3 regions of the Bradyrhizobium sp. ORS 86 genome follow, and region 1 is predicted to be linked to each of the others. Evidence: predicted binding sites of a transcription regulator. Region 1 holds the regulator's gene; each other region holds the start of a gene.
The links. Region 1 encodes LexA, which represses DNA repair genes until DNA is damaged. Its sites were predicted from a motif close to TGTTCNNNNTGTGTTCNG; they were not measured.
Positions count from the first base shown of each region.

Region 1 (4,156 bases):
GCCCGCAATTTTCGTACATCGGTCGTGCAATGACCACGCAACTCTCTCCCAATTCCGTCGACGTGCTGCTGTTCGATATCGGCCGCGTCGTGCTGGATATCAACTTCGACAGGGTGATGGCGCGCTGGGCGGAGCACGCCGGCTGCGCGCCTGCCGATCTCGCAAGGCGCTTCGTCGTCGATGACAGCTTCAAGCATCACGAGACCGGCAAGGTCGATGACGCCGCGTTTTTTGCGAACCTGCGCCGGTCGCTCGGTATCGACCTCACCGATGCGCAGTTCCTCGAGGGCTGGAACGCGATCTTCACCGGCGAAATGCCGGGGATCGCGCCGCTGCTGGCGACGGCCGCGCGGCGGCTGCCGCTCTATGCCTTCTCCAACACCAACCCGGCCCATGTCGCGCATTTCTCGGTCGCCTATGCCGATGTGCTCAGCCATTTCCGCGACGTATTCCTGTCGTCGGCGATCGGCCTTCGAAAACCGGACGCCGAGGCCTACGATCATGTGGTAAAAGCGATCGGCGTGCCGGCGTCGCGGATCCTGTTCTTCGACGACACGGCCGCCAATATCGAAGGCGCGCGGGCGCGCGGCCTTCGTGCCGTCCACGTGACATCGACGGATGACGTGGCAAGGGCACTCGCCGCACTTGGAATATGAAGCCCTTGGGATTTGAGGAGCCCTGTCCGTGGCCCTGATGCCGGTTGCCGATGCCCTGTCAGCCATTCTCTCCGGCGCCGAGCCGCTGCCGGAAGAGACGGTCGCGCTCGATGCCGCCTATCACCGCACGCTGGCACGCGATGTCGCGGCGCGTCGCACGCAGCCGCCGCAGCCGATGTCGGCAATGGACGGCTATGCGGTGCGCGCGGCCGATGCGTCCGACCTGTCGGCGAGGCTGAAGGTGATCGGCGAAGTCGCAGCCGGGCGTCCGTTCGAGCGCACGGTTGGCGTGGGTGAAGCGGTACGAATCTTCACCGGCGGCGTGATCCCCGACGGCGCCGACGCCGTCATCATCCAGGAAGATACCAGGACCGACGGCGGTCACATCACGATCACCGAGGCCGCCGCGAAGGGACGGCACATCCGCCTCGCGGGCGTCGACTTCCGCGAGGGCGATGTACTGCTTGCGGCCGGCAGTCGCCTCTCCGACCGCGCGCTGTCGCTCGCCGCGGCCATGAACTATCCGGAACTCGCCGTGCGCCGCCGCCCGAAGGTCGCGGTGCTGGCAACCGGCGACGAGCTGGTGATGCCGGGCTGCCGCCCCGGCCCCGGCCAGATCGTCTATTCCAACGGCTACGCGCTGCGGGCGCTTGCCCGCGCCGAGGGCGCGGAGACCGTCGATCTCGGGATCGCCGCCGACACCGTCGCTGCCACCACCGCCGGCATCCGCCGGGCACGGGAGGCGGACGCCGACATCTTGATCACCACAGGCGGCGCCTCGGTCGGCGACCACGATCTCGTCAAGCAGTCACTGGACGCCGAGGGAGTCCAGATGGCGTTCTGGCGGATCGCGATGCGGCCGGGTAAGCCGATGATGCACGGCCGGTTGGGAACGATGCGGGTGATCGGCCTGCCCGGAAACCCGGTGTCGTCGTATGTCTGCGCCTTCCTGTTCCTGGTGCCGTTGATTCGGGCCCTGAGCGGCCGAAAAGTGATTCATCATGTCCGCAAGAGCGCCCTGCTCGGCCGTGACCTCGCCGCCAACGATCAGCGCGAGGACTATCTCCGTGCGCGCCTCGAAGAGCGCGACGACGGCACGCTGATCGCAACACCCGTCAGCCAGCAGGACAGCTCGCTGCTGGGAAATCTCGCTGCGGCACGGGCACTTGTGATCCGTCCGCCGTTCGCGCCCGCGGCTGTCAAAGGCGAGGCGTGTGAGATTCTGACACTCCCTGAATGAGGCGTTGCGGCCGCGCCGATCGTGCGCAGTCGGCCGCATTCACCGGAAATTAAGTGGTTGCGGAACACATATCGAACATATAGTGTCCGTTCATGATTTGTTTCGAGTACTGGTGTCCACGAATGGGAGCGCGCTGAGGAGTGCCGCAAGTTTCGCGCTCCCGATCAGGCTCCCTGAAGGTCTCGGAATCGAACGACGCTATCAACCGGGGGAATACTCGAGATGCTCACGCGCAAACAGTACGAACTTCTGCGTTTCATCAATGAACGTCTGAAAGAGGCCGGCGTCCCGCCCTCCTTCGACGAGATGAAGGATGCGCTCGACCTGCGCTCGAAGTCCGGTATCCACCGCCTCATTACAGCGCTGGAAGAGCGCGGCTTCATCCGCCGCCTGCCGAACCGCGCCCGCGCCATCGAGGTGATCAAGCTTCCGGAGCTGTCGGCCGGCGGCGGCAACGGCCGCCGCGGCTTCACCCCGAGCGTCATCGAGGGCACGCTCGGCAAGCGCAGTAGCACGCCGCCGGTCGCCGAGGATGATGGCAACCGTCCGGTCGCCGTCCCCGTCATGGGCCGGATCGCGGCCGGCACGCCGATCGAGGCGCTGCAGACGCGCAGCCACACCATCAGCGTGCCGCCGGACATGCTCGGCGCCGGCGAACATTATGCGCTGGAGGTGCGTGGCGATTCCATGGTCGACGCCGGCATCCTCGACGGCGATATGGCGCTGATCCAGCGCAACGACACCGCCAATACCGGCGATATTGTGGTGGCGCTGATCGACGACGAGGAAGCGACGCTAAAGCGCTTCCGTCGCCGCGGCGCATCGATCGCGCTGGAGCCGGCCAACACCGCCTATGAAGTGCGCATCCTGCCGCCAAACCGCGTGCGAATCCAGGGCAAGCTGATCGGGCTCTATCGCAAATACTGACCGCACCCCAGGTCCAGGGGCGACCGCGTGCAGCGCGTCGTGTCTATGTGCAGTCGCACATCCGTTGCGAGGGAACGAGCAGCGCGCAACGCCGTTGCTTCATGGACTGCGCGGCGTGAGTGCCCTCCGGCGCGTCCTGATACCATCCGGACGGTGTAGCGTGTTTGTGATCGGAGGCTCGCGCTGCCAGTCGTACAATCGCCCAGAAACGGGAAGAACCTCGTTTGCTGTTGTCCACTCTGGTAGAGGCCCACGCCTCAGGAGAGGCATGGGTCGCTATCTCGAAATGAGGAGCCATCCGATGTGTGACTATAGTCTGCACGCCGTGGCATCGCGCCCCGCCATTGTCGGAGAGACGCTGATCACCACGACATTCCGCGGCACGTCAACCCGCGGCTTTGCTTCGGAGAGCGATCCGACTGTCGCGGTCTGCATGCTGCCCGGCACCGAGCTCGCGTTCGTCGAGAACGTCCGCTACGACAGCCGCTGGATCTGGACCAAGACGATCGGCTTCCGTGTCGGCGTGTTCAACGAAGTCGAGCCCGACGTGCCCGATCGCCATCATGATGCGGTCGAATTCCCCGACGGCAGCCACGTGCTGGTGACCCAGCTCGTCGAAGGACAACGCGTCACCGTGCTGCAGCTACCTGCTCTCCACCCGCCCGTCGTCGAGAAGCCGAAGGCGGTCGAGCGGCGGCCCTCTGCGTTCGCGTCGCTGTTTTTGGGTTGAGCGCATCATGGCCGCTGGATGAATTGTCCGGCGGCGGGTGACTTAAGCGATTTCGAGCGGCCCCGGACTTAGGGTTCCGGGGCGCATCGGGAGTTTGCGTTAGACGGCGCCTTGGCGCATCATCGGTCACGGACAAGGACGTGCTCGGTGGTCGACAAGGTCACATGGCAAAGGGCTGGACGCGTCACGGAGCCGGGCCGGTACATGTTCCGGTTCGGCTGGCTGACGGTGACGGCCGACGACCTGAAGATCTGGCAGCAATTTCCCGAAGCGACGTTCACCCTGGTCAGGAAGGCTGACGCCAACCCTGACTCGGACGAGTACCATCTTGGCGCCTTTGACCTGCCGAACACCGCTCCTCTGCCCGATCAGCCCTAATCGTCGCCTTGCAGGTCAGCCTCTGCCGGGGTCGCGTCCACCGCCGGACGCGGCGCACGGCCGGGTATGCGCAGCGTGGCCTCGCTCTCGGTATCGCCGGGAACCGCCGGCGACCACGGCCGGTCGATCCCGCCGGGCCTGACCACATCGACGGCAAAGCCGCCGCCGATGCGGCGCAGCATCAGGGCGCCGTGGCGCCGCAGCCGCTCGGCATCGATCACGGAG
Region 1 is NZ_CP120699.1:3,762,632-3,766,787, reverse strand. Features, by position in the region: gene P6U25_RS17345 (HAD family hydrolase) at 30-656, shown strand; gene glp (gephyrin-like molybdotransferase Glp) at 685-1,896, shown strand; gene lexA (transcriptional repressor LexA) at 2,119-2,823, shown strand; gene P6U25_RS17330 (hypothetical protein) at 3,125-3,553, shown strand; gene P6U25_RS17325 (hypothetical protein) at 3,701-3,931, shown strand; gene P6U25_RS17320 (ComEC/Rec2 family competence protein) at 3,928-4,156, opposite strand, start outside.

Region 2 (4,156 bases), 3.6 Mb from region 1:
GGTGACGAATTTGCCTTGCAACTGATTGTCGACCGCGAAGGAATTGATCGTCGAGGCGCCACCGGCACCACCGCGCGACAACAGGCCGGCGGCTTCGTCGGCGGCCGAGGCATAGCCGGTGCCGTAAAAGCTCTTCTGCTCGTTGTGCATCCACGAATAGCGCAGGTTCTGGCGGAAGGTCAGCGCGGCGTTGATGTCGTGCGACAGCATGTAGCCAGCGGAAGATTGCTCGGTATCGAACTGGTTGAAGCCAGGCTCGCCGACGAAACGCGTGTTCGGAATGAAGCGGCCGTTATTGGCCCAGACGGTGCCGGACGGCGGCAAGAACTGCAGACCCCAGCCCGTCCGCTCCTTCTGGTAGTTCGCCAGGAAGGTGATGGTGGTATCGTCGTTCGGCTTCACCGTGACGGCCGGCGCGACGAAGACGCGGCTGTCCTTGGTGTAGTCGACCTGGGTCTCGCCGTCGCGCGCCACACCGGTCAGGCGCCACAACACCGTACCTTCCTTGTTGGCGGGGCCGCCGACGTCGAATTCGCCCTGGTAGCGATTGAAGCTGCCGCCGGACAGCGACACTTCACCGAACTCGCGCGCGGTCGGAAGCTTGCTCACATAGTTGAGGATGCCGCCGGTGCCGCTGCCGCCGAACATCGCGGAGGATGGTCCCTTCAACACTTCGAGGCGCTCGGCGCCGTAAGGATCGAGCCCGAGGAAGTGCACGTAGTTGCTGCTGGGCAGCCGCAAGCCGTCGAGATAAAGGCCGGGCATCGTCATGTCGAAGCCGCGAATCTGCAAGCCGCCGAAGCGGATGTCCGAGCCGCCGTTGACGTCTCCACTGACTCCGGCGGTGTAACGCAATGCGGCGCCCACCGACTCTGCGCCCTGGTTCCTGATCTGGTCTGTCGTGACGACCGAGATCGATTGCGGCGTTTCGAGCAGCGGCGTGTCGGTCTTGGTCGCAGTCGCCGAACGCGTGGCGACGAAACCGACCACCGGACCGCCGGCGCGCTCTCCCGCGCCAGACCCGGCAACGGACGCAGGCGAGTTCGTCTCGCGCGGTGGCTGCGGTGCGCGATTGGGACGGCTCGCGCGCGCGGCCGCCGCGCGACGGCCGGGCTTTGCAGCGGTCGTGTTCGTGCGCGTCTGAGGCGCATCCACTGTCACCGGCGGCAATGCCGATTGCGCGTCGGCTTCTTCGATCGCCGCGCCGGTTACAAACGCGGCGGCGGTGCATAGACCGATCGTTCGCAAGACTGGATGTTGACGAATGGAATGCGAAACGAGTCTGTCGATCACGCGAAGGCGCCCCTGATGTCAGTCCGGATGTGAATTTGTGATCCGGCTCTACAGCGGAGAGCGCGCGAGTACAGATGTCGGTCATTGGAATAGGTCGAGACTGCGCGGCGCCAAACGTGGTGATTGCTGAAACAGAAGGGAAATCGGCGGCGCGCTGCGACAATGTGCCCGCGACGCGGCGGATGTTGTGGAGCGACTCCTGCGGACCTTCGTCGATGCGATCGATGGTCAGGGTCACACGTCGTTTGCATGACGATGCCGACACCATCGGCTCCGATCCGGAGTTGGTGTGACGGCGACGCATGGCGGCACCGGGCAGCAAACAGCAAACACTCCAGTCGTTCCCGTAATGTTCTTGCACTTGGTGCCGGGTTCCGCTACCTTCGATTGCGGAAGACAGGGGCAGCATGGTCCAACGCGTTTCTACCGTCGCTTTCGAGGGGATCGAGGCCCGCGCGGTCGACGTGCAGGTGCAGGTCGCGCCTGGTCTGCCGGCGTTCGCGATCGTCGGCCTGCCTGACAAGGCGGTCTCGGAGGCGCGCGAGAGGGTGCGCTCGGCGCTGATCGCCTCGGGCCTGGCGCTGCCGGCGCGCCGCATCACCGTCAACCTCGCGCCGGCCGACCTGCCCAAGGAAGGCAGCCACTACGACCTGCCGATCGCGCTCGGGCTGATGGCCGCGATCGGGGCGATCCCGCCGGACGCCCTCAACGGCTTTACCGTGCTTGGCGAACTCGGGCTCGATGGATCGATCGCGCCGGTCGCAGGAGTGCTGCCCGCCGCGATCGGCGCCAATTCGCGCGACGAGGGGCTGATCTGCCCGGCCGCTTGCGGCTCGGAAGCAGCATGGGCGAGCCCTGACATCCAGATCATCGCAGCGAACTCGCTGATTCAGATCGCCAATCATTTCAAGGGCACGCAGCTTCTGTCGCGTCCCCAGCCGAAAGTGCATGAGCGCGAGGAAGCGCTGCTCGACCTGCGTGATATCAAGGGCCAGGAGAGCGCCAAACGCGCGCTCGAGATTGCGGCCGCCGGCGGACATCACTTGTTGATGATGGGCTCGCCGGGCGCCGGCAAGTCGATGCTGGCGGCACGGCTGCCCTCGATTCTGCCGCCGCTGTCGCCGTCGGAGCTGCTTGAAGTCTCGATGATCGCCTCGGTCGCGGGCGAGATCCGCGACGGCGCGTTGACGGCGCGGCGTCCGTTCCGCAGTCCGCATCATTCCGCCAGCATGGCTGCGCTGACCGGCGGCGGCATGCGCGCAAAGCCCGGCGAGATCTCGCTCGCGCATCAGGGCGTGCTGTTCCTCGACGAACTGCCGGAGTTTGATCCGCGGGTGCTGGATTCGCTGCGCCAGCCGCTGGAAAACGGCGAGGTCGCGGTGAGCAGAGCCAATCATCGTGTCACCTATCCAGCGCGATTCATGCTGGTGGCGGCAATGAACCCGTGCCGTTGCGGCCATGCCTATGAGCCCGGCTATTCCTGCAAGCGCGGCCGGCTCGACCGCTGCACCGCGGACTACCAGATGCGGATCTCGGGTCCGCTGATGGATCGCATCGATCTGCGGATCGAGGTGCCGGCCGTGACCGCAGCGGATCTGATCCTGCCGCCGCCATCCGAAGGATCGGCCGAGGTTGCCGCACGCGTCGCGGCCGCACGCGACATCCAGCGCGCACGCTACGCCGCGGCCGGCATGCCGCACCTCCGCACCAATGCAGAGGCGCCGAGCTCGCTGCTCGATATCATCGCGCAACCCGATGCACACGGGCAGAAGCTGTTGCGGGAGGCCGCCGATAACATGCACCTCACGGCGCGAGGCTATCACCGCGTGTTGCGGGTGGCGCGCACGCTGGCCGACCTCGACGGCGCCGAGACGATCGGCCGCCTGCATCTCGCCGAAGCGCTGTCCTACCGGGCGCTCGCCGACGATCTGCGCCGCGCCGCCTGAGCTGTCCCGTTTCGCGCCGGACACCGCTCCGCGTCAACGCGGTGGTAACGAGTTTTATTTACGCTCCGCAAACCATAAGTCCCCGCAACCTGCGGGAGCTCCGGTCGAGCGAGTAGCGTCATGTTGCGTTTCAAGGTTCTGGCCTCGGTGGTCCCCCTGGCCGCGGCCGCAGTGTTTGCCCGCGCCGAGATCTTGCCCGGCTCTCGGCCCTGCATCGAAGTCGGCAGCGCCGCGCTGCAGATCGCTTCGATCCCTTGGCTGGCCCAGCTTCACGTCAGCTTTACCGACGATCCCCGCCTTGCCACCGTCAGGGTCCGGATCGCCGACAGTGCCGAGAATGCCGATTTCACCGTGATCGACGACGTCGACGACAGCGAGGCCGGCGCCTGCGCGAGCAGCGCCGTGCCGCAGTTGATTGCGATTTCCAGCGATCCGTCGCCGAGCGATCCGGTCATCTATCTTGCGCATGACGGCCCGTCCGACTATCGCGTCTTCGTGCAGTCGAAGACCTTCTCGGCGCGCGACGCCGCAGCGTTGATCGTCAGCGCGCACGGCAGCCACCGCAGCCTCGAGGCGGCGTCGCTCTGACGCGCCCCGAATTAACCCTTCGCTAACCCTGTTCGCGGGGCGGCAAGAAACCCTCGACGGCCTCAAGCACTTTGCAACGTCGCCGACGCATCGTGCCCGACGGATCAAGCTATCTCAGGGCCACCATTGATGGGGCGTTTCCTCAGGATCAAGTTGCGCCTGCGTCGTTTCCTGCGACGCCATTCCTGGATCACGTTGATCGTCCGCTCGTTTATGATTTTCTCCGCGGCGTTCGGCGGCGCCTTTGGATTCATCACCGGCATTCTTTCGGATAAAAGCTACGATCCTCACCTGTTCGCCATCGGCGTCAGCTTCCTGTTCGCGCTCGC
Region 2 is NZ_CP120699.1:178,426-182,581, forward strand. Features, by position in the region: gene P6U25_RS00835 (TonB-dependent siderophore receptor) at 1-990, opposite strand, end outside; gene P6U25_RS00840 (hypothetical protein) at 1,368-1,586, shown strand; gene P6U25_RS00845 (YifB family Mg chelatase-like AAA ATPase) at 1,701-3,239, shown strand; gene P6U25_RS00850 (hypothetical protein) at 3,360-3,827, shown strand; gene P6U25_RS00855 (response regulator) at 3,957-4,156, shown strand, end outside.
Region 2: the regulator LexA is predicted to act here: its motif matches at 1,633-1,650, upstream of P6U25_RS00845 (YifB family Mg chelatase-like AAA ATPase).

Region 3 (4,156 bases), 2.3 Mb from region 1:
CGACGACTTCTTCGCCCGCGTGCCGGTGGTGATGATCTCGCCGTCGCCGCGCACCACCTTCAGCGCCAGCACGTTCTCGCGCATCGTGCCGTAGCGCACCGCATTGGTGCCCGAGGCGCGGGTCGAGGTCATGCCGCCGAGCGAGGCGTCGGCGCCGGGATCGATCGGGAAGAACAGGCCCTGGTCGCGCAGATGCTCGTTCAGCGCCTTCCGCGTAACGCCCGGCTGGATCACGCAATCGAGGTCCTCGGCATGGACCTCCAGCACCTTGTTCATGTCGCGCAGATCGATGCAGATGCCACCGGCCGGCGCGTTGACCTGGCCTTCGAGCGAGGTTCCGGTGCCGAACGCGATCACCGGCACGCGGTGCTGCGCGCAGATCCGCACCACGTCCTGGATGTCGGAAGTTTCCTGCGCCATCACCACACCATCCGGCGGCTGGGTCGGCAGCCACGTGGTGGTATGCGCGTGCTGCTCGCGCACCGCCTGCGACGTCACGAGCCGGTTGCCGAACCGCGCCGCCAGCGCGTCGATCGCGCTCTTGAGAGCCTGCGGCTCAGGTCGCATCACATTGCTCGAAATCGTTGTCGCCACGTCAAAATTCCTCCCGGCTTTGGCCGACCGTGGCAAAGCTTGTATAAGGGGTCAAGAGAGCATGATCCGAAAAATTGGCCGCCGATCGCGCGCCGAAACCATGCTCGCAAAACGATGCTCGAATGGGTCGAACAGACGAGGATGGATAATGACTTCAGTGACGGCCGCCAAGGGGATCTTGAAGAGGACCTCGCTTCCGCCCGCCCCGTTCCTGTCCTCGGTGATGCAGATCGAGCCGCAATGGATCGATTACAACGGCCATCTCAACATGGCCTATTACAATGTGATGTTCGACCGCGCGATCGACGAAATGTGGCTGCAGATCGGAATCGGCCCGGCCTACATGAAGGAGCGGCACTGCTCGACCTTCACCGCCGAATGCCATGTGCGTTATTTGCGGGAAATCCATCTCGGCGATCCCGTGCAGGTTTCGGTCTACCTGCTCGGCGCCGACGAGAAGCGGCTGCACACATTCGAGGAGCTGCGCCACGCCAGCGAAGGCTGGATCTCCGCGACGTCGGAGAACCTCACGCTGCACATCGACATGCAGGCGCGCAAGGTGGCGCCGTTTCCGCCCGATATCCGCGCCCGCGCGCAATCGATCGTCGACAGCTATGCGGGCGTGCCGCGTCCCGAAGGCATCGGCCGCAACGTGGCGATGCCTTCGCAGACTTAAGCGTCGAGCCGCGCTAGACCTTTGTGCGGCCGCGCACCAGACCGACCACAGCCGAGATCAGGAACAGGACGACGGCGATGAAGAAGATCGTCTTGGCGATATCGATGGATACGCCGGCGATACCGCCAAAGCCCAGAATACCTGCGATCAGGGCGATGACCAGGAAGGTGACGACCCAACTCAGCATGACCAAAACCTCTGCTTCATTTCGTTTGGCCGCGCAGGTTTGCGCCGGCACATAACCTGAAGAAACAATCCGGCGGCGATGGGCCGGTTCCTGCCACCGAAATCGCGAAATTTTCGCCGATTTCTGGAACCAAACGGACGAAAAACTGTCAGCGGAGTCGTTCCGGCGCCATCAGATAAAACCTGTCAAAACGGCCGATGAAGCCCTATATGGGGCTTAATCCCTGCTAAGAAGGCTCCCTTTCACCGTCCCGCGGTGCCATCGTGGGCCGAGACGATTCGCCTATGACCGAGCCGAGCAAACAGCCCCATCACGGCGTTCCCGAGCACCAGCCCGCGGCTGGCGGCATCGCCGCGCGTGCGCGGGCGGCCGCAGGCGGTCCGCAATATCTTTCCGGCCTCAATCCGGAGCAGCGCGAGGCGGTCGAGACGCTCGACGGCCCGGTGCTGGTGCTCGCCGGCGCCGGCACCGGCAAGACGCGGGTGCTGACCACGCGCATCGCGCATATCCTGAGCCAGGGCCGCGCGCGGCCCTACGAGATCCTGTCGGTGACCTTCACCAACAAGGCGGCGCGCGAGATGAAGGTACGGCTCGGCCAGATGCTGGGCCAGGCGGTCGAGGGCATGCCGTGGCTCGGCACCTTCCACTCGATCGGCGGCCGCATCCTGCGCGCCCATGCCGAGCTGGTGCAGCTCAAATCAAATTTCACGGTGCTCGACGTCGACGACCAGGTGCGACTGTTGAAGCAACTCTTGCAGGCCGAGAACATCGACGACAAGCGCTGGCCGGCGCGGATGCTGGCCGGCCTGATCGACAGTTGGAAGAATCGCGGGCTCACGCCGTCCCAGGTGCCGGCGGCCGAAGCCGCCTCATTCGGCAACGGCAAGGGCGGCAAGATCTACGCCACCTATCAGGAGCGGCTGAAGATCCTCAACGCCGCCGATTTCGGCGACCTGCTGCTGGAGAACATCCGGCTGTTCCGCGAGAACCCGGATGTGCTGCGGCAGTATCAGAACCGCTTCAAATTCATCCTGGTCGACGAATATCAAGACACCAATGTCGCGCAGTATCTGTGGCTGCGACTGCTGTCGCAGGCGCCGACGCGGCCGGGTCGCGCTCTCTCCGACGTCATTCCGGGGCGCCTCGACCCTCCCGTCATTCCGGGGCATGCCGAAGGCATGAACCCGGAATCTCGAGGTGAGGAGGACTCGGCTCCAGATTCCGGGTCTGCACTTTCAGCGCATCCCGCAATAACGGAGAATGCGGCAACGGCGCCACCCAAGAACATCTGCTGCGTCGGCGACGACGACCAGTCGATCTACGGCTGGCGCGGCGCCGAGGTCGACAACATCCTGCGCTTCGAGCACGATTTTCCCGGCGCCAAGGTGATCCGGCTGGAGCGCAACTACCGCTCCACCGGTCACATCCTCGCCGCGGCCTCGCATCTGATCGCGCACAATGAGGGCCGGCTCGGCAAGACGCTGCGCACCGAGGACGTCGACGGCGAGAAGGTCACCGTTACCGGCTCCTGGGATTCGGAAGAAGAAGCGCGCGCGATCGGCGAGGAGATCGAGGAGCTGCAGCGCGCGGGCGAGAACCTCAACGACGTCGCCATCCTGGTGCGCGCCTCGTTCCAGATGCGCGAGTTCGAAGACCGCTTCGTCACGCTCGGCCTGCCCTATCGCGTGATCGGCGGCCCGCGCTTCTACGAGCGCGCCGAGATCCGCGATGCGCTGGCCTATTTGCGCACCATCAATTCGCCGGCCGACGATCTCGCTTTCGAGCGCATCGTCAACGTGCCGAAGCGCGGGCTCGGCGATGCCACCGTGCAGATGCTGCACGATCACGCCCGCAAGCGCCGCATTCCGCTGTTCGAGGCGGCGCGCGCCGTAGTCGAGACCGACGAGCTGAAGCCGAAGGCGCGCGGATCGTTGCGCGATCTCGTCGCGCAATTCGACCGCTGGCGCGCCCAGTCCGAGGTGACGACGCATACCGAGCTCGCCGAGATCGTGCTCGACGAGAGCGGCTATACCGAGATGTGGCAGAAGGACCGCTCGGCGGATGCCGCGGGCCGGCTGGAGAACCTGAAGGAACTGGTCCGCTCGATGGAGGAGTTCGAGAACCTGCAAGGCTTTCTCGAGCACATCTCGCTGGTGATGGACCGCGACGGCGATGCCGGCGATGAGGCGGTGTCGCTGATGACGCTCCATTCCGCCAAGGGTCTCGAATTCGACAACGTGTTCCTGCCGGGCTGGGAGGAAGGCCTGTTCCCGAGCCAGCGCACACTCGACGAGCAGGGCCGCGCCGGGCTCGAGGAAGAGCGCCGCCTCGCTCATGTCGGACTGACCCGCGCCCGCCGCCGCGCGAAAATCTATTTCGCCACCAACCGCCGCATCCACGGCACCTGGTCGACCACGATCCCCTCGCGCTTCCTCGACGAGTTGCCGGCGCACAATGTCGAGATCACCGAATCCAAGGGCGGCTCCGGCTGGGGCGGCACCGGCGGCTATGGCGCCTCGCGCTTCGACAATCTCGAATCATTCGGCTCGAGCTACGCGACCCCGGGCTGGCAGCGCGCCCAGGCGAATCGCAACCGCGGCGGCGGAGGATTCGAGGAGCGGCAGTCGGCATTCTCAGGCTCCCGCAGCGATGCTTCGTCCGGCGGCTTCGGCCGCAACAAGCGCGGCCCGATGGTGATC
Region 3 is NZ_CP120699.1:6,032,927-6,037,082, forward strand. Features, by position in the region: gene P6U25_RS27805 (FAD-binding oxidoreductase) at 1-594, opposite strand, end outside; gene P6U25_RS27810 (thioesterase family protein) at 743-1,270, shown strand; gene P6U25_RS27815 (DUF1328 domain-containing protein) at 1,284-1,457, opposite strand; gene P6U25_RS27820 (ATP-dependent helicase) at 1,742-4,156, shown strand, end outside.
Region 3: the regulator LexA is predicted to act here: its motif matches at 1,503-1,520, upstream of P6U25_RS27820 (ATP-dependent helicase).